Regions from separate parts of the Agrobacterium sp. genome, predicted to be linked through region 3. Evidence: riboswitches for the same ligand, from Rfam matches in the RefSeq annotation. Region 3 holds a riboswitch; each other region holds the start of a gene.
What was found. A riboswitch is a leader RNA that binds a small molecule or an ion and turns the genes downstream of it on or off. The one in region 3 is predicted to bind thiamine pyrophosphate.
Positions count from the first base shown of each region.

Region 1 (7,399 bases), on a different contig from region 3:
GCGCGTCTGGCGGCGAGTTCGGCGGAAACGCCTGTCACGGCAAGGGCAGAGGCCGCCGCCGTCAGTGCGTCTTTTTCCACTGCCATGAAGGCGGCGATGACGCCGCCCGAGAGGCAACCCGTGCCAGTCACCTTCGCCATCCACGGATGGCCGTTGACGATCCTGACGCTGCGGGTCGTGTCGCTGAGGTGATCCACAGGCCCTGTCTCGATCCTCACTACATCAGGCACATCGCCGATCAGGCTCATTTCGGCGTGATTACCGCGCACGATGGTCGGGGAAAGTGCGATGAGTTCGCGCGCGAACTCCAGTCGCGACGGTGAATAATCGCAATGCACGGGGTCGACGATCCACGGCTTGCCGGAGGCATTGGCGATCTCTATCGCAAGCCGGATGACCTTGCGCCGTTCGGCATCCAGTGTGCCGAGATTAACGGTCAGTGCATCCGCCTTGGCCACGAAGCTCTCGATTTCCTCGAGCGAGGTGGTCATGGAAGGAATTCCACCGACGACGGTGATGCCGTCTGCGGTGAATTTCTGCACCACGGTGTTCATCAGGCAATGCACGCGCGGGCGCGTCTGCCGCACGCGCTCCAGAATTTCGGCGGCCTTTGCCGCTGTCGGATAAGTCGTCGTCATGGCTGTTGCAGCTCCACGGCGATGTCGCCCGCCGCCGGCGCCTGCTTGATCAGCTGCATCTCCTGCATGAAAGCGCCGAAACGTGCATAGCGGGTGCGGTCGAGTGCGGCCGGGCGCTTGGCGAAACGCGGCAGCGTGTCGAAGAAGGCCTGCTTGTTCAGCGCGTCATCAAGGTTCGGATAGGCCTTGATGAAAAGCTGCCAGGATTCCTGCGGGTGGTTGGTGATGAAGATCGCGGCCTGTTCCACGGCGGAGAGGAAACGCGGCAGGCGGCTGTCCTTTACGAGATCGCGATGGGTGACGAAGATCAGCTCGTCATAGGCCGGAACGCCATGTTCCTCGGGAAAGAAGGAGCGGCCCTCATGTCCCTCGAGCTTCATCTGCGTCAGCTCGAAATTGCGGAAACCGCCAAGCGTGGCATCCACCTTGCCAGCGATCAGCGACGGCGAGAGCGAAAAATTGACGTTGATGAGTTCGACATCATCCTTCGTCAGCCCGTCCTTTTCCAGCATGCGCTTCAGCATGGCATCTTCGAAGCCGGATACGGAAAAGCCGACCTTTTTGCCCTTCAGATCCTTCAGGCTCTTGATCGGCCCATCGGCGAGAACGGTGACGGTATTGAGGGGCGTTTCGACCAGCGTGCCGAAACGCACGAGTGGCAGGCCGGCGTCGTGGTCGAGATAGAGGTTCGGCTGGTAATGCACGCCAATATCGGCCTGTTTTGCCGAGACGAGACGCGGCACGGCGGAGGGGTCTGCGGGCGGAACCAGTTCCACCTCCAGCCCGGCATCGGCAAACAGGTCGCGTTCTTTTGCAATCACCATCGGCGCGTGATCCGGATTCACGAACCATTCGAGCAAAACGGTGAGCTTGTCGGCCGCCTGGGATTGCATGGGCGCAAGCACGCTTGCAGCCGCGACGACGAGGGAAAGAAGAGTTCGTTTCATGGTGCCGAAAGTCTCCGCAAATATCTGAAAGGAGTGGTGTGTTCTGTTTCTTTGGCCCAGGGGGCGAGATGGGCTGTCGAGAGATCGACGATAAGCCGCAGCAGCACCGCCATGACCGCGAGAATGGCCATGGCGGCGAACATGGTGTCGGTCTGCATCCGGGCATTGGACTGGATCATCACAAATCCGAGCCCTGCGGATGCGCCCACCCATTCGCCGATGACGGCGCCCAGCGGAGCGAGCGGCGCTGCCACCCTCAGGCCCGAGATCAGCGACGGGAGCGCCAGCGGCACACGCAACCGGGTGAGGACCTGCCAGTGGCTCGCCTTTGTCAGCGAAGCGGCGTCGAGGATGGCGCGCTCCGTGCGGTTGAGGCCGTCAGTGAAGGAGGACGCGACCGGAAAGAAGATGATGATCGCCGTCATGACCACTTTCGAGGCCATGCCGAAACCGAACCAGAGGACGAGAATGGGGGCGAGCACGAACACCGGAAAGGCCTGCAACACCAGAACCATGGGCCAGACGAGGCGGCCGAGGCGCGGGATGGCGGCAATGGTGAAGGCGACGAGAATGCCGGCGGTGATTCCCGCCGCAAGCCCGAGCGCCATTTCGCTGAAGGTTACCAGAGCCTGTCCGAGCAGGAAGCCGGGCTGGCGCAGGAAAGCGCCGGCAACATCGGCGGGCGATGGCAGGATATAGCGGGGTGGCGAAAATAGCCACGTCCCCGCCTGCCAGAAAACCAGCAGAAGACCGACACCGTTCAGCGCATGGGTGGCACGCATGGGCCGGACCTCAGACGCAAACGCACCATGTGCGAAGGGCGGAACGTTTCAGCATCATCATTCGTCTCCAGATGTGACAATCACGGAGATCAGGGCAAAGCGGAGAAGAGAAAGGGCAGCGCCCCTCGGGCGCGACAGTTCCGTTCCTACGCCGGCATGACCCGGATCAGGTTCAAGGGTCCGGCTCAACGCCATCTCAGCACCGTCTGGTGCTCCCCTCGGAAGAGTTTGTTTTGTAAGTCAAGTTTCATAAATGTCAACGTCCCGCCGCCGATCCGCCGTCAGGCGCGATCGCGGGTACCCGTATCCATCTGCGTATTAGTTATTGAGGAAATTAGATTTATCGAAAATTAGTTATCTCTTGAAACTGCCTTTCAATATTGTACGACTAATTTGGCCCCGGGAAAGATGATTGGGGGCGAATTTGAAGAACTTCTGGCAGGATAAATCGGGAAATTTCGGCATTCTCAGCGCCTTGTTGATGGTGCCGCTGATTGGCGCCGCCGGCGTGGCCCTTGATGTGACGCACGGCATGGCCGTCAAATCAGACCTGCAGATGGCGGCGGATGCTGCGGCGCTCGCGGTGGTTGCCGATACGTCGGCGAGCGTTCACAAGGCAAAGGAAATGTCGAGTGACGGCGTCATTACGCTTGGCGGCGATGAGGCTTCCGCATTCTTCGAAAGCAATGAGAGGGCCAATCCCGACTACAAGCTCCTGTCTCTCGACGTGTCGGTGATCAAGCGCGGTAACGCCATCGAATCGTCGGTCAGCTTCAAGGCATCCATCGGCACGAAGCTTTCACGGGTCCTCGGAGAGGATCTCATCACTGTTTCGGGCAAGGCGACCGCCAAATACGAGACGGAAACATTCAGCGACTTCTATGTGCTTCTGGATAACACTCCCTCGATGGGCGTTGGCGCCACGCCGGCCGATGTCGCCACCATGGTTGCGAATACGAGCGACAAATGCGCTTTCGCCTGTCACATCGTGACAAACGGGGTGGTGGACAAGAACAGCTATTATTACAAGGCCAAAAGCCTCGGAGTGACGACGCGCATCAATGTGGTCGCAAAGGCCACGGCGAGCCTTATGGACACGGCGAAGTCCAACCGCAAAAGCAGCAATCAATATCGCATGGCGGTCTACACTTTCGGAGAGAAAGCCGAAGATACGAAGCTGCTCGAGGTCGTTCCCTTGACGTCGGACCTGGCGACCGCGAAGAAGAAAGCCGGTGAAGTCGACCTGATGTCGATCCCAAAGCAGGGATTTAACAACGACCAGCAGACGGATTTCGACCGGGCACTCACTCAGATCGGCGACAAGATCGGCAATTCTGGCACCGGGGCGAGTTCGGCCAGCCCCGAGAAGATTATCTTCTTCGTTTCAGACGGTGTCGGCGATAGCTACAAGCCATCCAGCTGCACCAAAAAGACGACCAGCGGCCGCTGTCAGGAGCCGATCGATATCAAATATTGCACGAAGCTGAAGGAAAAGGGCTTCCGGATCGCCGTGCTCTACACCACCTATCTGCCGCTGCCGACCAATGACTGGTACAATAGCTGGATCGCGCCCTTTCAGCCGGAAATCGGCGCACGCATGCAGCAATGTGCTTCTCCAGGACTGTTCTTCGAAGTCAGCCCGTCGCAGGGCATCAGCGACGCGATGACCGCCCTCTTTAAAAAGGCCATCACATCACCCCGCCTGACGGGGTGATGGAGAACGAACCCGCTATCGTTCAGCCGATGGTGCGAAGTTTTTCAAACAGCTGCCGCTGGCTGCTATCGGCACGGTAGAATATCGCCGGCTCGCCGAGCGGCGCTTCGACGGTAATGTCTCGTCCGCCGCGATAATGCGCGCCGCTCCACAGATGCACCCATTCGCCGTCGCCCGGAAGATAGAGCGAACGTTGCGTTTCTCCGGCTTTCCAGACCGGTGCGACAAGCATGTCCGCCCCGTAGAGGTAGCAGTCCTGAATTTCGTAGGTCTGCCGGTCATCCTCATAATGCAGGAAGAGGGGGCGTTGCACCGGCAGGCCCGACTCTGCAGCCTCGGCGGAGAGCGACTTCAGATAGGGGGCGAGCGCGACATAGATGGATGTCATACGGGCGAAATGGGCAAGAACCGCCTCATCCTGATCGATCTGCAGATTGTCGCGCGGGCGGTTGCCCTCATGGGTGCGCATGACCGGCGTGAAAGCCGCCATCTCCGTCCAGCGCATGATGAGTTCAGCAGTCCTGACATTGCCGAACAGGCTGGTGTAACCGCCGATGTCCGAGTGGTGATAGGCATTGCCCATAAGGCCGGAGGAAAGCGCGCCGCAGATGACGGTGATCAGGCCGTCGTGACGGGAGAAGTCGACAGACTGGTCGCCGCCCCAGATCAGCGGGCAATGGGCCTGCACGCCCGTGAAGCCGGCCCGCATGAAGAACAGCGCTTCGCCGGTCTTTCCCCGGCTCTCGACGGCCTTCGCATTGACCTCGGCCCAGAGAGTGGGCCAGGCATTGTGCATCAGCTTGGCGTCGACGCCATTGGAAAGCGTGATATCGATCGGCAGATATTCGCCGAAATCGGCCATCCAGCCGGAAAGGCCGAAATCCAGCATATTCCTGCCGATGATCTCCTCGGCGAACCAGTCGGCGGCGGCCGGATTGGTGAAATCGACCACACCGCAATCGAACTCGCCGAAATCCACCAGCGCCGTTTTTCCCTCGGCGTCGGTGGCGAAATAACCAGCCTTTTCGGCGACCGGGAAAAGCGGGCCGTCGACGCAGAGATAGGGGTTCACGTAACCCAGGAAGCGGATGCCCTGATCGGTAAGCTCGGCGATCTTCTGGCGCAGATGCGGATAGCGCGTATCATTCGCCTGCCAGTCCCAGAACAGGCGGGCGCCAAAGGATGTCTGGCGAAGACCCACCCAGTCCTCGCACCAGAGGCCGGACACCTTCGTTCCGGCCGCGCGGATTTTCTCCAGCCGGGCAAAGGAGTTGGCGCCGTCCTTTAACCCGATGATCGCGCCGTTATAGACCCATTCCGGCAATTCCGGCTGGCGTCCGAACCGCAGCGAAAGCGCGGAAACGATATCGGTGAAACTGTCGCCGGCGAAAAACTCGATCCTTTCAGGGATGGCCCAGATTTCGATTTCGTGGAAATCGTCATTGCGGAAATCGAAGACCGAATAGGCGCTCGTTTCCACATGCAGCGCATATTTGCGCGACGAGAGCCAGGTCGGCTGCGGATAGTTGGTGTTGTAATAATCACCGCCCGCCTTGCCGCTGACGTCAGACTTGAAGGTGATTTCGGTTGTCTTGTCGCGGCCGACCCCCGGCTCGGAGGTCCAGAGCGGGAAACGACGGCCGCGCATGTCGAAATAGGACATCTGCTCGCCGCCGCCCCAGACATGCTCGTCCGTTTTCGCAACGATGCGCAGCCAGAGGCGGTTGACGGTTTCATCTAGAGCCGTCAGCCTGATAGCGTTGCCGTCGAGCGTCAGGCGAAGGCGCGGTGCCTGTCCCGGTGAGGATGAGAGCGTGACGCTGTCGCCGTTGACCTCCGCATGGCGCAGGGCGGTTCGCTCGATGACATAGTCTTCGATATCGAAATTGCCGCGATACATATCCATCCGCTCCTTGCCGAAACCGGCGAAGAAGGCCGGATTATCAGACGAATGGGAAAGGATGGTGCGGTTGCCGATCGCGAGTGTGAAGCCGTCTTTGGTCGTTTCGAAATGCATGACTTAACCTTTTAGCCCTTGAGACCACCGGCGGTGAGGCCCGAGACAACCCGTTCCTGGAAAATGACGATCAGGATCGCGACCGGCACGATGCCGACCACCAGCGCCGCCGAAATGACCGGCCAGGGGAAGGCGAATTCACCCTGATACAGCTGGATGCCGACGGGAAGCGTGCGGAGCGCCGGATTGGAATTGAAGGACAGCGCCAGCAGGAACTCATCCCAGGCATTGACGAAGGCGAGGATGCCGGCGGTGAAAACGCCCGGCGCGCAGAGCGGCACGACGACCTTGAAGAGTGCGCCGATGCGGGTGCAGCCGTCGATCATGGCGGCGTTTTCGAGATCGCGCGGAATGCTTTCGAAGAAAGAGACGAGCATCAGCGTGCAGACCGGAAGAGAAAGGACCGTGTAAGGCAGAATCAGTGCCGTCCAGCTGTTGAGCAGGTTCAGCGCGCGCATGATTTCGAACAGCGGCACCAAGAGCGTCACCAGCGGGAAGGTGGAAACGGCGATGATGAGTGAGAGGATCAGCGCCCGGTATTTGAGGTTGAGCCGCGCCAGCGCATAAGCCGCCAGCACCGAAATCAGAATGGTGAGCGCCGTGGAGAGCAGGGCTACCATGAAGCTGTTGAACAGGAAGAGGTGCAGCGGCTGGTCGGAAAAGGCCTGCATGTAGTTAGCAAGCGTCGGGGCATGCGGAAACCACGTGATCGGCTTGACCGTCAGTTCCGCTTCGGTCTTCAGCGAGGTGAAGAGGATCCAGATTGCCGGGAACAAGCCGTTGACCAGCAGGATGGAGGCCGCGATGAAGCGCAGCGGCTTGCCGGAAAAGACGGAGGACAGACCGGAATTTGCAACGGTGCTCATGGGATCAGTCCTTCGTCCTAATGATGCGGAGATAAACGGCGGTAACGCACATGGAGAGCGCAAACATCATGACCGCCAGCGCCGAACCGTAACCGAGATCAAGGAAGGAAACGGTGTTCTGGTGGATATATATGGCAAGCGTCGTGGTGGACGTGCCGGGGCCGCCGCCGGTCATCATGTAAGGAATATCAAAGGTCTGCAGCGCTGTGATCGTACGGAAGATGAGGGCGACGACGATCGAGGGCTTGAGAAGCGGCAGGGTGATTTCGAAGAACTGGCGGACCTTGCCGGCGCCATCCACATCAGCCGCTTCATAGAGCGAGCGTGGAATGGTCTGAAGGCCGGCGAGGATCATCAGCGCCATGAACGACGAAGTTTTCCAGATGATCGTCAGGCAGATGGCCGCAAAGGCCCAGTTCGGCGAGTTGAACCAGA
Region 1 is NZ_JCABZP010000011.1:135,908-143,306, reverse strand. It holds gene AC5I5B_RS09665 (hydroxyethylthiazole kinase) at 1-638, opposite strand, end outside; gene AC5I5B_RS09660 (ABC transporter substrate-binding protein) at 635-1,585, opposite strand; gene AC5I5B_RS09655 (ABC transporter permease) at 1,582-2,367, opposite strand; TPP riboswitch at 2,494-2,596, opposite strand; gene AC5I5B_RS09650 (pilus assembly protein TadG-related protein) at 2,792-4,081, shown strand; gene AC5I5B_RS09645 (alpha-glucosidase) at 4,104-6,098, opposite strand; gene AC5I5B_RS09640 (carbohydrate ABC transporter permease) at 6,110-6,964, opposite strand; gene AC5I5B_RS09635 (carbohydrate ABC transporter permease) at 6,969-7,399, opposite strand, start outside.
Region 1: it holds a riboswitch for thiamine pyrophosphate, as region 3 does, so the genes downstream of both, AC5I5B_RS09655 (ABC transporter permease) here and thiC (phosphomethylpyrimidine synthase ThiC) in region 3, are expected to answer to the same signal.

Region 2 (7,399 bases), 160 kb from region 3:
GGGCATGGATAAAGAGCGTTTCACCATTCTGCTTGGCGGCGATGTCACGGTGACCGATCGTCTGAAAGAGGCGGTCGCGGATAGCCGTGTGATTGCGGCCGATGGCGGCATGCGCCATGCCCGGCCGCTTGGCCTTGCGCCGGAGCTGTGGGTCGGGGATTTCGATTCCGCCAGCAAAGAGTTGCTGGACGCCTGGCCAGATGTGGCGCGGCAGCCGTACCCGGCCGCAAAGGCGGTGACGGATGGCGAGATCGCGGTATCGGAAGCTCTCTCCCGTGGAGCGCATTCGCTGGTGCTTGTCGGTGCGCTTGGAGGCGAGAGAAGCGACCATGCGCTGCAGCACCTTCTTTACGCGGTGGCGCTGGCCGAACGTGGTATCGACGTTACGCTGACGTCAGGTGAAGAAGAGGCCCGGCCGCTGCTTCCCGGTTTGCTGGATGTCGATCTGCCGCCCGCTTCGCTGTTTTCTGTTGCCGGATTTACCGCCCTTGCGGGGCTTGATATCGGCAATGTGCGTTATCCGCTGAAGGATTTCGCGCTTGCTTTCGGCTCCTCCCGCACTATTTCCAATGTCGCGAATGGCGGCCCCGTGCATTTCTCGCTGAAAAGCGGAAAAGCCATCGTGCTCGCCCGCCCTTATGATCTGACCGGAGCCTGACACCTTGGCACCCCCAATTTTGAAACTCGATGACATCAAGCTGACCTTCGGCGTGACCCCGCTGCTCGATGGCGCCAATCTCCAGGTAGAGCCGGGCGATCGCATCTGCCTTGTCGGGCGCAACGGTTCGGGCAAGTCGACGCTGATGAAGATCGCTGCGGGTCTCGTTGAAGCGCAGTCGGGTGAGGTTTTCCGGCATCCGTCCGCGACCATCCGTTATCTGGAACAGGCGCCGGATTTCAACGGTTACGACACCGTGCAGGCCTATGCCGAGGCTGGGCTCGGACCCGGCGACGATCCCTATCGCGTCACCTATCTTCTTGAACATCTCGGCCTCACGGGGCAGGAACATCCGGCAAGCCTTTCCGGCGGTGAGGCGCGACGTGCGGCCCTTGCCCGCGTGATGGCGCCGGAACCTGATATCCTGATGCTCGACGAACCCACCAACCATCTGGATCTGCCGACCATCGAATGGCTTGAGAGCGATTTGCAGCAGACGCGCAGCGCGCTGGTGCTGATTTCGCACGACCGCCGTTTTCTCGAAAAAGTCTCGACTTCGACCGTCTGGCTCGATCGTGGCCAGTCCCGCCGTCTTAATCGCGGCTTTGCCCATTTCGAGGAATGGCGCGACAAGGTGCTGGAAGAGGAAGAGCTGGAGCAGCACAAGCTCGGCAAGGCCATCGAACGCGAAGAACACTGGATGCGTTATGGCGTGACCGCGAGGCGCAAGCGTAACATGCGCCGCGTCGGTGAGCTTCAGGCCATGCGCGCGGAATATCGTGGCCACAAGGGGCCGCAGGGCACGGTGCAGGCGACCGTCACCGAAGGGCGCGAATCCGGCAAACTGGTCATCGAGGCCGAGGCCATCACCAAGGCTTACGGCGAGCGCGTGATCGTCGCGCCGTTTTCGCTGCGTGTCCATCGCGGGGATTGTATCGGTTTCGTCGGCCCCAATGGCGCCGGTAAAACCACGCTTCTGAAGATGCTCACCGGCCAGCTTGAGCCCGATAGCGGTATGGTGAAGCTCGGCACCAATCTGGAGATCGCGACGCTCGACCAGAAGCGTGAGGATCTCAATCCCAACGATACGCTCGCGCATTATCTGACCGATGGTCGCGGCGAAAACCTGCTGGTCAACGGCGAATTGAAGCATGTGACGGGCTATATGAAGGATTTCCTGTTCCAGCCGGAACAGGCCCGTACGCCGATCCGCAACCTTTCCGGCGGCGAGCGCGCGCGCCTTATTCTGGCACGCATCCTGGCGCGGCCGACCAATCTTCTGATCCTCGACGAGCCGACCAACGATCTCGATATCGAAACGCTCGATCTTTTGCAGGAAATCGTCGCTGGATTTTCCGGCACGGTCATTCTCGTCAGCCACGACCGCGATTTCCTTGACCGCACCGTCACCTCCACCATCGCCCCGGTCAATCCGGACCAGCCGGATGGGCGATGGATCGAATATGCCGGTGGCTATTCGGACATGATGGCGCAGCGCAAGGGTGCTGCGGAAGAAAAACGCAAGGCTGAGAAGCAGGAAAAAGCGAAGGCCGCACCTTCGGCCTCCGCGTCGCAGGATCCTTCAAAGGCCAAGGGCAAGCTTTCCTTCAAGCAGAAATTCGCGCTCGAAAATCTTCCGAAGGAGATGGAAAAGGCGCAAGGCGAAATCGCCAAGCGCGAGGAGCGCATGGCTGATCCTAATCTCTTCACCAAGGATCCGGCCACTTTCAACACGCTGGCGAAGGAAATGACGAAGCTGCGTGAAAAGCTCGAGACCATGGAAGAAGAATGGCTGGAGCTGGAGATGCTGCGCGAGGAACTGGAAGGCTGAAGGCCGCAGGCCCCTCGTTTGATCGACCCTCCTTCGGTCTTTGACAGAAAAGCGGAATTGCCGTTCTATGCTGGTTCGTTTGGAGGAGTTGTGAAAATGCGCATGATTTTCGTCAATCTGCCGGTCAAGAATATCGAGAAATCAAGAAGCTTCTTCACGGCTCTCGGTTTCAGCTTCAATCCGGAATATTCTGACGACCGCACGCTCTGCATGATCGTGGAAGAAAACATCTTCGTGATGCTTCTTCAGGAAGGGCGTTTCCGCGATTTCATCAACGGCGACATCGCCGATGCGACGCGCACCACCGAGGTTCTGACCTGTCTCACGGCGGGAAGCCGCGACGAAATCGACCGGATGATCGCAACGGCGCTTGCCTCCGGTGGCAGTGATTGGAAACCCGTGCAGGATCACGGCTTCATGTATGCCGGCAGTTTTCAGGATCCCGACGGGCACGTCTGGGAGCTGGTGCATATGACGGAGCAGGGCTGACGGCGGCCATCTTGCCAAGCAGGGACGACCGGACTACACCATCATCTTGATCTAACGGGGTGTCTTTTGCGCTTGCGTGCAAAAGGCTGAGAGGCTTGCCAACCCGAAGAACCTGATCCGGTTCATACCGGCGGAGGGATTAGACGGCTTCAAGGCAGGCGGCTATTTCCCTTTTTGTTTTGAGGAGATACCCGTGCGCCGTCGTCTTTTCCTGAATTCCCTTGTTGCCGCTTCGCTGTTCCTGCCCGGTCTTGCCGCCGCGCAGGACAAACAGGAACTGACAGTCTATACCTATGAGAGTTTCGTTTCCGAATGGGGTCCCGGTCCCAAGGTAAAAGAAGCCTTCGAGAAGGTCTGCGGTTGCACGGTCAATTTCGTCGGTGTTGCGGATGGTGTGGCGCTTCTTAACCGTCTGAAGCTTGAAGGCGCAGGGTCCAGGGCGGATGTGGTCGTTGGTCTCGACACCAATCTTGTTGCCGAGGCGAAACAGACCGGTCTTTTTGATGTTAGCGGCGTCGATGCGTCGGCGGCCAAGGTGCCGGGCGGTTACAGGGACGATGTTTTCGTGCCTTACGACTACGGGCATTTTGCCGTCATCTATGACACGCAGACGGTGAAGAACCCACCGGCGAGCCTGAAAGAGCTGGTGGAAGGCGACCCCTCGCAGAAGATCGCCATTCAGGACCCGCGCACCTCCACGCCGGGGCTCGGCCTGCTGTTGTGGGTAAAATCGGTCTACGGTGACAAGGCCCCGGAAGCATGGGCAAAGCTCAGGAAGCGCATTCTCACCGTCACGCCGGGCTGGTCGGAATCCTACGGCCTTTTCACCAAGGGGGAGGTGCCGATGGTGCTCTCCTACACCACCTCGCCCGCCTATCATATGGTCGCCGAAAAAACGGATCGTTATCAGGCCGCGGCTTTTTCCGAAGGGCATTATATCCAGATCGAAGTGTCCGGCCTTCTCAAAAACGCGCCGCACAAAGATCTGGCAAAGCAGTTCCTCGCTTTTACGCTGACATCAGGTTTTCAGGATGCCATTCCGGAAAACAACTGGATGATGCCGGTTGCGGCAACGTCCAATCCCCTGCCCGAGGCGTTTTCCAAGCTCGTCGTGCCGCAGAAGACCTTCTTGATGGACCCGGAAGAGGTGGCGAAGAACCGCAAGGCGTGGATCGATGAATGGCTCACGGCCATGAGCATGAATTGAGGAGGAGGCACGCCCGCACATGATGCTGCGTCGCGATTATCGGCGATCGATCATTTTCGGAACGGCGGCTTTTGCCGCCGTTTTCCTGTTCATGGCGCTCGCCGTTGCGGCCCTCCTGTCTTTTGATGCGGGCGCGTCTGCTGCCGGTATCATGGATGCCTATACGCTGCGCATCCTGCGTTTCACGCTTTATCAGGCAACGCTTTCCACCCTTCTTTCCATTGTTCTTGGCCTGCCGGTGGCGCTGGCGCTTTCCCGGCGACGCGAGTTTCCGGGAAGGATCTGGATCATCAGGCTGATGGCGGTGCCGATGGGTCTGCCTGTCATCGTTGGCGCCTTCGGCATCATCACCATCTGGGGCAGGCAGGGTGTTTTGAATACGGCCCTCGTTTTTGCCGGTGCGGATGAACCTTTCAGCATTTACGGCCTTTCCGGCATCCTTATCGCCCATGTGTTTTTCAATCTGCCGCTTTCGGTCCGGCTGATGCTGGCCGGGCTTGAACGTATTCCAGGCGAATATTGGCGCATGGCGGCAAGCCTCGGCATGGGGCCGGTCTCGGTTTTCCGTTTTATCGAATGGCCGGCGGTCGCGCGTCTCGTTCCCGGCATTGCCGGGCTTATCTTCATGTTGTGCGCCACCAGCTTCACGCTCGTGCTTCTTTTAGGCGGCGGGCCGGCAGCCACGACACTGGAGGTGGCGATCTATCAGGCGCTGCGGTTCGATTTCGATCCGCAGCGGGCGATTGCGCTTTCGGTTTTGCAGATTGCCCTCACCGCAATTCTGCTCGGCCTTCTCGCCTTTTTGCCGTCGCCCGAAGCGGAAATCCCTTCGCTTGGTCGTTCCCTTCGCCGTTTCGATGGCAAGAGCATCGGCGCACGTTTGTGGGATGGGGCGGCCATTGTCTTCGCTATTCTGCTGATCGGCCTGCCGCTTGTCGCCATAGCTGTCTCGGGTTTGAGTGCCGATCTGCCGCGTCTTCTGTCTGCACCGATTTTTCTGCGCGCGGCGGCGACCAGCCTTGCAATCGCCGCGCTTTCCGCAGCCCTTGTCGTGCTCTACTGCATGGCGATCATCGGCGCGCGCCAGGCTGTAGGCTCCAGACGGCAGGTGGGGCAGCCTCTGCGCTTGCTCTCCGCCATGCTTGGGGCGGGGTCTTCGTTGGCGCTCTTGGTGCCGCCTGTCGTGTTGGGAAGCGGGTGGTTCCTGTTATTGCGGGTTTTCGGTGATGTCAGCTTCTATGCTCCCGTTCTCGTGGCGCTTATCAATATGTTGATGGCTTTGCCGCTTGCCATGCGGGTGCTGGAGCCGGCCTTCACCAGTCATTTTTTACGCACCGGCCGGCTTTCCGCCAGTCTCGGGCTTCAGGGCCTCACGCGGCTGCGGTTTGCCGATCTGCCGGTTCTGTGGCGGTCGCTGGCCATGGCGTTTTCCTTCGCCATGGCCCTGTCGCTCGGCGATTTAGGCGCGGTTGCCCTGTTCGGCTCGGAAAATTTCGTCACCCTGCCGTGGCTGGTCTATAGCAATATGGGCAGCTATCGCACCAATGATGCCGCCGGTTATGCCTTCCTTCTCGGCATTGTCTGCCTGCTGCTTGCCGCAGGCGGCGTTTCACGGCAATCCCAATCAGCAAGGGCGAGCATATGACAGGCGATGATTTTGCCGTTGAACTGGACAAGGTCAGGCTACGGCTTGGAACACAGGATTTCGAACTTGATTGTTCGTTCCCTAAGGGGCAGATAACCGCCGTTGTCGGGGCATCCGGCTCGGGAAAATCCACGCTTCTCAATCTCGTCGCCGGTTTCGAGGAACCGGATTCCGGGCGCGTGATGATCGGCGGGCAGGACATGACCGCGCTTGATCCTTCGGAAAGACCGGTCTCATCAATCTTTCAGGATAATAATCTTTTCGCCCATCTCGATATCTTCACCAATGTCGCTCTCGGTGTCAGCCCCAGGCTGAAATTGCGGGTGGAAGACCGGCAAGAGATTGAGATGGCCCTCGTCCGTGTCGGTCTTGCGGGTTTCGACAAACGCTTGCCGGGCACGCTTTCCGGTGGAGAAAGACAGAGGGCGGCGCTGGCGCGCGCGCTGGTCAGGAAAAAACCTGTCATGTTGCTCGACGAACCTTTTGCAGCACTCGATCCGGGATTGCGGGCGGGCATGACCTCCCTGCTTCTCGACTTGCACGCCGAAACAAAAAACACGGTGATTATTGTCACCCACCATCCCGAAGACATAAAGAAGCTGGCGCAGCGGGTGGTGTTTCTTGAACGCGGCCGTGTTGTCTATACCGGTTCGACCGCAGATTTCTTCGCCACACAAAATGTGAAGGCGGTCGACAGTTTTCTGAACGGGTGATCGCCTTATTTTCGACGCGTGCCGCTGGCAATCGCTTTAGATGACTTCAATGGCGCTAATTTGCACTTGCCAGTTTCAAGTTGTTGCCCGAGAAAAGATGGGAATTATTGCGTTCTTCAGGAATATTCCGGACTTGATGGATCGTTTTTACCGTTTTGGCATTCATCGCCCGTTGGGGCGAATCTGTTATTCTGGTCTGCAATTAACGGATGATCAGGAACGTTAGGGGCAGGCATAGAGAATGAGAAATAGCATGACTGCACAGTGGAGGCTCTTCTCCCGTTCAGGCCTTCGCCGTTCGGGCAGGATGGCTGCCGCCTGTTCCGTGCTGACAGCGTCTGCGGTGTTCCTGTCGTCGTGCCAGTCTCTCTTCAGCCCGGCCTACCAGTCCACCTTGCGTCCCTCGGATAATCCGCAGACCGTGGAAGAAGTGCAGAAGAATGATCCCCGCGCCCAGATGGGTGCGCGCGAGCATCCGCGCATCGTGGCGAGTTATGGCGGCGAATATCGTGACGCCAAGACGGAAAGGCTCGTCGCCCGCATCGCCGGCGCGCTGACGGCGGTTTCGGAAAATCCGCAACAGTCCTACCGCATCACCATCCTGAACTCGCCGGCCATCAATGCCTTTGCGCTGCCGGGCGGATATCTTTACGTGACGCGTGGGCTTCTGGCGCTTGCCAACGATGCTTCGGAAGTGGCTGCCGTGCTTTCGCATGAAATGGGCCATGTCACCGCCAACCATGGCATTGAACGCCAGCGCCGGGAAGAGGCGGAGGTGATTGCCAGCCGCGTGGTTGCCGAAGTGCTGTCGAGTGATCTCGCCGGCAAGCAGGCGCTTGCGCGCGGCAAGCTGCGG
Region 2 is NZ_JCABZP010000016.1:195,658-203,056, forward strand. It holds gene AC5I5B_RS20225 (thiamine diphosphokinase) at 5-658, shown strand; gene AC5I5B_RS20230 (ABC-F family ATP-binding cassette domain-containing protein) at 663-2,489, shown strand; gene AC5I5B_RS20235 (VOC family protein) at 2,586-2,978, shown strand; TPP riboswitch at 3,024-3,134, shown strand; gene thiB (thiamine ABC transporter substrate binding subunit) at 3,172-4,185, shown strand; gene thiP (thiamine/thiamine pyrophosphate ABC transporter permease ThiP) at 4,205-5,830, shown strand; gene AC5I5B_RS20250 (thiamine ABC transporter ATP-binding protein) at 5,827-6,543, shown strand; gene AC5I5B_RS20255 (M48 family metalloprotease) at 6,851-7,399, shown strand, end outside.
Region 2: it holds a riboswitch for thiamine pyrophosphate, as region 3 does, so the genes downstream of both, thiB (thiamine ABC transporter substrate binding subunit) here and thiC (phosphomethylpyrimidine synthase ThiC) in region 3, are expected to answer to the same signal.

Region 3 (7,399 bases):
CCATCCACCGGCAAGGCCGTCGCCTCATAGACGCCACGCGCCACCGCGCGCGCCATCACGATGGTGCCAAGATGGCAAAGTTCGGCGAAATGAACGCCGCCCTCAAGCGGCTTTTCACCGGTTGAGGCCGCAAACATGGTGTCGCCGTCACTCGGCAGATGGGCGGGCAGAACGGCGCGCGCCAGCCCGTCATGCGCCATGATGGAAAGGCGATGCGCCTGCGCCTTAGTGAGCGCGGCATCCGTCACCACCGCACCGATGGTCGTTGCCGTGAGATTGACCCCCTTGAGCCGCAGCGCGGTGTGATCCGGCTCGAAATGAGCAGGAAAACCGCGATCGCCGTATTCACCCTGCACTTCAAAAGGCGCGGACCAGAAATGGCGGCTCGTTCCAACCGTTGCGGAGCCGAGCGCATTGACGGCAACGATGGCCGCCACCTTGTAACCGCCGGAACTGACGGCGCTTGCGGAGCCGAGCCCGCCCTTGAAGGTGGCGGTCGTCGCACCCGTTCCAGCCCCGGCTGTCCCAAGCTCGAAGGGCATCGCACGCGCCGCCTCGAAGGCTGCATATCCCATCTCGCGGTAGGGCGAATGCAGACCCCAATCCTTGTCACCGCCATTCAGCAGATCCATCAGGATCGCCTGCGGCACGATGGGAACGCGGGTGGACCCCACCTGCAGCCCCCGCCCGATCTCGCGCAACCCGGCCTGAACGCCGCCCGCCGCATCCAGCCCGAAGGCGGAACCACCTGACAGCACGAAGGCATCCACCGTTTCCACCGTCATCACCGGGTCGAGCAGGCCGGTATCACGCCCGCCCGGCGCACCGCCCAAAACAGAGCCGGAAGCAATGGCGGGCTTTTCGAAAACAATCGCCGTAACACCGGAGCCGAGGGAAAGATCGGTGACATTGCCGACCGAAACGCCGTCAATATCCGTCAGAAGATTGGTGAGTGCCGCCATGCCGTTTCCCTTTTTTCCCGGTATCCCGCCACCATCAGGCACTGTCAACGCAAAACGTGACGTGCCTGATGTCTACGACAAGCCGCGATCAGGAAAAAACAGCCGTGCCGATGACCGGCGTCGAGGGAACGGCCATGTCCCTCGGCTCCAGCGGCCTGGAGAGATATGCCTGATGGCCGGCCTCTATGGCGTGGGCGAAAGCCTCCGCCATGCCGACCGGATCCCCCGCGCCCGCAACCGCCGTGTTGAGCAGAACAGCATCGTAACCAAGCTCCATCACCGTGACCGCATGGGACGGGCGGCCGATACCGGCGTCAACAATCATCGGCACATCCGGAAAACGCGCCCGCATGGATTTCAGCGCCGTCAGATTGAGCGGCCCCATGGCGCTGCCGATTGGCGCGCACCAGGGCATCAGTACCCTGCAGCCTGCCTCCAGCAGCTTTTCGGCGACGACCAGATCGTCGGTCGTATAAGGAAAGACCTCGAAACCATCGTTACAGAGAATTTTCGCCGCTTCGACAAGCGCAAAGACATCGGGCTGCAACGTATCGTGATGACCGATGACCTCCAGCTTGATCCAGTTGGTGCGGAACACCTCGCGGGCCATCTTTGCCGTCAGCACCGCTTCCTTGACCGTATGGCACCCGGCCGTATTCGGCAGGATGTAGCGATCGAGCTCGCGGATAAGCTCGAAAAACTGACCGCCCTTCTTATTGCCGGCTGTTTCCCGGCGCAACGAAATCGTCAGAATATCCGTGTTGCTCGCCCGCACGGCATCGGCAAGCACGGCGGGGGACGGATACCGCGCCGTGCCGAGGAGAAGACGGGACGAGACTTCACGGCCATAAAGCGTCAGCATGTCTCAGCCTCCCTGCATCGGCGAGAGAATTTCGACACGGTCGAAAGCCTTCAGTTGATAGTCGGCGCGTTCTTCCGAATGCACCAGATCGCCATTGACCGCCGTTGCCAGCCACTCGCCTTCGTATTCGAGGCTGGCGAGCAGACCGGCCAGCGTCTCGGCGGCGAGATCAAGCTCGTTGCCATTTACCAGAAGTTTCATGATCCTGTTCCTTTTGAGAAAGAGTTTGGCAGACGATTTCAACCGCCTGACGCGCGATAGCCGGCGAGAGCAGAAAGCCATGCCGGTGTGCGCCGTTGATGAAAATGAGCCGGCCGTCTTGCGTGACTTTCGGCAGATTGTCGGGATAGGCGGGGCGCACGCCCGTGCCGGTCTCGATGATTTCCGCTTCCGCGAAAGCCGGATGCACCGCATAGGCGGCATTCAGGAATTCCATCATCGAACGGACAGAAATGTCGCCGGTATCCTCGGTCTCGATCATCGTCGCCCCCACCATGAAACGGCCGGGCTCGCGCGGCACGATGTAAAGCGGAATACGCGGATGCAGCAGCCGGACGGGACGGGACAAAGAAACTTCCGACGTGGAGAGATAGAGCATCTCTCCCCGCACGCCGCGAAGGTCGGAAATCTCTCCCACCGCAGCGGCGCCGGTGCAATCCACCACCCGGTCGAACGGTCGGTCATCCACCGGGATGCCCATGTGGAACCGCACACCCATGGTGCAAAGCCGCTCATGCAGCGATTTCAGTGCAAGGCGCGGATCGAGATGCCCCTCGCCCGGGAAATAAAGCCCGGAGCGAAACCGCCAGACAAGATCAGGCTCCAGAGCGGCGATCTCTCCCTCGTCCACCCAGCGATAGCCGCCGGTCCGCGATGCGAAACGCGAAAGCTCCGCTTTGTCGCGGGCGGGCGCGACAACCAGCGTGCCATGTCGGGCCACAAGGCCGGGGGTTGCCTCATCCCACCAGTCGAGCGCCGCCTGGCCGAGCGTCAGAACCGGCTCTTCCGCATTTTCACGCTCACACCAGGGCGCCAGCATGCCGCCCGCATACCAGGATGCGCCGCGAAAGGGTTCGGCATTGCGCTCGCAAACCTCGACGGTAACGCCGTTCCGCGCCAGTTCGAAGGCCGCCGTCAAACCGGCGACCCCCGTTCCCTTGACCAGAACGCGCATGCTATTCGGCATCCGCAGACGTCGCGAGCGGCATATAAAGCTCACCGCCTTCCTTGAAGCGCGCGGCCATGGCCTCCAGCCCCTCCTTCTGCGCTTCGGCGCGGATATCGTGGGAAATCCGCATCGAGCAGAATTTCGGCCCGCACATGGAGCAGAAATGCGCAACCTTGTGCGCCTCCTTCGGCAGGGTCTCATCATGGAAGGAACGCGCCGTATCCGGATCGAGCGACAGGTTGAACTGGTCTTCCCAGCGGAACTCGAACCTTGCGCGCGACAGCGCATCGTCCCGCACCTGTGCGGCCGGATGGCCCTTGGCGAGATCGGCCGCGTGCGCGGCGATCTTATAAGTGATGACGCCCACCTTCACATCGTTACGATCAGGCAGGCCGAGATGTTCCTTGGGCGTGACGTAGCAGAGCATGGCCGTGCCGAACCAGCCGATCATCGCAGCACCGATGCCCGAAGTGATATGGTCGTAACCGGGCGCAATATCGGTGGTGAGAGGTCCAAGCGTATAGAAGGGCGCCTCGCCGCAGGTCTTCAGCTGCTTGTCCATATTCTCCTTGATCTTGTGCATCGGCACATGGCCGGGGCCTTCGATCATCACCTGGCAATCCTTAGCCCAGGCGATCTGCGTCAGCTCGCCAAGCGTTTCCAGTTCCGCGAACTGCGCCGCGTCATTAGCGTCGGCAATCGAGCCGGGTCTAAGACCATCGCCCAGCGAGAAGGAAACGTCGTAAGCGCGGCAGATGTCGCAAATCTCGTCGAAATGCTCGTAGAGGAAACTTTCCTTGTGGTGATGCAGACACCACTTCGCCATGATCGATCCGCCGCGCGAGACGATGCCGGTGACGCGATTGACGGTGAGCGGGATGTAGTGCAGCCGGACGCCGGCATGGATGGTGAAGTAATCCACGCCCTGTTCCGCCTGTTCGATCAGCGTATCGCGATACACCTCCCAGTTGAGATCCTCGGCAATGCCGTTGACCTTCTCCAGCGCCTGATAAAGCGGCACCGTGCCGATCGGTACCGGCGAATTGCGGATGATCCATTCGCGGATATTGTGGATGTTGCGCCCTGTCGAAAGGTCCATGACGGTATCGGCGCCCCAGCGGATCGCCCAGACCATCTTCTCCACCTCTTCCGCCATGGAGGAGGTGACGGCGGAATTGCCGATATTGGCGTTGATCTTCACCAGAAAATTGCGGCCGATGATCATCGGTTCAAGTTCCGGATGGTTGATGTTGGCGGGAATGATGGCGCGGCCCGACGCCACTTCCTGACGGACGAATTCCGCCGTGACGTAATCAGGGATATGCGCGCCGAAACTCTCGCCGTCACGCGCGAGCTTCTCCTTCGCTGCCTCGCGCCCGAGATTTTCGCGAATGGCGATGAATTCCATTTCCGGCGTGACAATACCTGCCCGCGCATAGGCAAGCTGGGTCACGGCTTTACCTGCCGTGGCTCTGAGCGGCTGGTGGCGCACGGAAAATTCGGGCGTCAGCCGTTCGCCGGTGGCAAAGCCGTTATCCTCCGGCTTGACGTGCCGGCCATCATAAGCCTCGACATCGCCCCGCGCTACGACCCACTCGTGACGCAGACGCGGCAGACCCTTTTCAATCAGAACGGGATGGGTAGGGTCGGTATAGGGACCGGAGGAATCATAGACCGTCACCGGCGGTTCGCCCGCCGTCGGATGGACGGCGATCTCGCGCATCGGTACGCGGATATGCGGATGTAAAATGCCTGATTTGTGGATTTTCGTGGAGGCGGCATGCGGCCCGGTGGTGACGGAAAGCGGGATATTCTTGGCAGCGATATTCATCTTGAGGCTCCAAAGCTTAACAGTGGAGACCCAGTTCGAGCCGGAATGATGGAAAATACCGAAGTGCCGAAACACGGCGTCATGCGCCCGTCCGACATCAGGTCTTTGCACCGTCCCTACGCCAGTATGAACTGGATCAGGTTCAACGGGTCACTGCGCATGAAAGCAGAATCTCAGCCCCTTGACGGGACACCCCTGGTGAATGACCCCAGCAAAAAACACCATCAGGCATTTGTCAAGGCCGACGATCCATGCTTGGCAAAGGTGCGGGAATGGCGCATGCTGCCGTTAGTTGTAATTAACCTAACGGTTTAGGCGAATATTATCGTTTGCAACGTAACGATAAGCACAAACCATCCTGATGTGAAATTTATGGGAGATACGTCGGAATGAATGCGACTATACGTGAAATACTGGCCAAATTCGGCCAGCTTCCAACCCCCGTCGATACGATTGCAGATGAAGCCGATCTTTACGCGGCGGGGCTTTCTTCCTTCGCATCGGTGCAATTGATGCTCGGCATCGAAGAAGCATTCGATATCGAATTCCCGGACAATCTGCTGAACCGCAAGTCCTTTGCCAGCATCAAGGCCATTGAAGACACCGTTAAGCTCATTCTGGATGGTAAAGAGGCAGCCTGATGAACGTCACCGTAGCGCCGCAGGATGAAACGCTGTCCGCGCGCGCGGGCCGTGTCGCAGCAATTGCCGCCAAACACGCAGATGAGGTCGATGTTACCGGCCGCTTTCCGCAGGAAGCCGTTGATACACTCAGGCAGGAACGCCTGCTCGGCATTCAGGTCCCCGCTTCGCTCGGTGGCGAAGGTACTTCCCTGCACGAAATCGCCGATATCTGCGCCCGGCTCGGCCAGGCCTGTTCCGCAACCGCGATGATTTTCGCCATGCACCACATCAAGCTGTCCAGCCTTGTGGAACATGGCGAGGCGAGCGCATGGCATGCGGGCTTCATGAGCCGCGTCGCGGCGGAACAGCTGCTGCTCGGCTCGGCCACCACCGAAGGCGGCATCGGCGGCAATCTGCGCAACTCCATCTGCGCAATCGAGGTCGAAGGCGATTTCTGCCGGCTGGAAAAGGACGCCACCGTCATTTCCTATGGCAGCAATGCCGATGCGATCCTCATCACCTCGCGCACCCATAAGGATGCCGCGCCCGCCGATCAGGTGATGACGGTCTTTCTGAAAAACCAGTACACGCTCGAAAAAACCCATGTCTGGGATACGCTCGGCATGCGCGGTACCTGTTCGGATGGTTTCCTGTTTCGCGGCGAAGCGCCGGCGGCACAGATTTTCCCGAAGCCTTTCGCGGAAATCGCAGCGCAATCCATGCTTGCAAGCTCGCATCTCCTGTGGAGCGCCGTCTGGTATGGCATCGCGTCGGATGCCGTGCTGCGCGCGCAGTCTTTCGTCAGAGCCGCAGCGCGCAAGTCGCCCGGCACGGCTCCTCCCGGCGCGATCCGCCTTGCGGAGGTTTCCACCAAGCTGCAGGTGGTGAAATCCAACATCATCGCCGGCATCAAGGCTTACGAGGATACCAAGAGCGACCCGGAAAAACTGATGTCGATGGCCTTTGCCGTCGCGATGAACAATGTGAAGATCTGCTCTTCGGAAACCATTCTTGAAATCATTGACCACGCCATGCTGGTCTGCGGCATCATGGGCTACAAGAACGGCACGCCCTACAGCCTCGGCCGGCACCTTCGCGACGCGCATTCTGCCCGTCTGATGATTTCCAACGACCGCATTCTCGGCAATTCCGCCAATCTCCTGCTGGTTCACAAGCAGGACACCAGCCTCTTGGGATAAGACCATGGACATGCAAACATCGTTTCTCGATCGACTGTTCGAAGAAGGCCTGCTGATTGAAACGGGTGTGGACGGTCTTTATGGACGCAGCGGCCAGTTCGAGGACGTGATTGCCGCATTCGAGCGGCTGATCGACCGCACGGGCGGCGCTGATGGCGCCGAAGCGATCCGTTTTCCGCCCGGCATCAACCGCGCCTACTTCGAAAAGAGCGGTTACATGAAGAGCTTCCCGCAGCTCGCCGGCAGCGTCCACTCCTTCTGCGGCTGCGAACTCGACCATGTCAGCCTGCTGAAAACCATGGATGAGGGCGGTGACTGGACCAAGGACCAGAAAGCGACAGACATCGTGCTGACGCCGGCGGCCTGCTACCCGCTTTATCCGACGATTGCCAAGCGCGGCGCGCTACCTGCCGGCGGCGGTCTCTATGACATCCAGTCCTATTGCTTCCGCCATGAACCCTCCAAGGATCCGGCCCGCCAGCAGCTTTTCCGCATGCGCGAATATGTTTGCATGGGTACCGAGTCCGACGTCACCGAATTCCGCCAGACCTGGATGGATCGCGGCGTCGAGATGATGAAAGCAGTCGGGCTCGACGTCACCATCGATGTCGCCAACGATCCGTTCTTCGGCCGTGCCGGCAAGATGCTCGCCAACAACCAGCGCGACCAGAACCTGAAATTCGAACTGCTGATCCCGGTCACATCGACGACCAGCCCGACGGCCTGCATGAGCTTCAACTATCACCAGGATGCC
Region 3 is NZ_JCABZP010000016.1:356,178-363,576, reverse strand. It holds gene AC5I5B_RS20985 (P1 family peptidase) at 1-962, opposite strand, end outside; gene AC5I5B_RS20980 (thiazole synthase) at 1,051-1,824, opposite strand; gene thiS (sulfur carrier protein ThiS) at 1,828-2,025, opposite strand; gene thiO (glycine oxidase ThiO) at 1,994-2,998, opposite strand; gene thiC (phosphomethylpyrimidine synthase ThiC) at 3,000-4,823, opposite strand; TPP riboswitch at 4,919-5,030, opposite strand; gene AC5I5B_RS20960 (acyl carrier protein) at 5,213-5,464, shown strand; gene AC5I5B_RS20955 (acyl-CoA dehydrogenase family protein) at 5,464-6,645, shown strand; gene AC5I5B_RS20950 (amino acid--[acyl-carrier-protein] ligase) at 6,650-7,399, shown strand, end outside.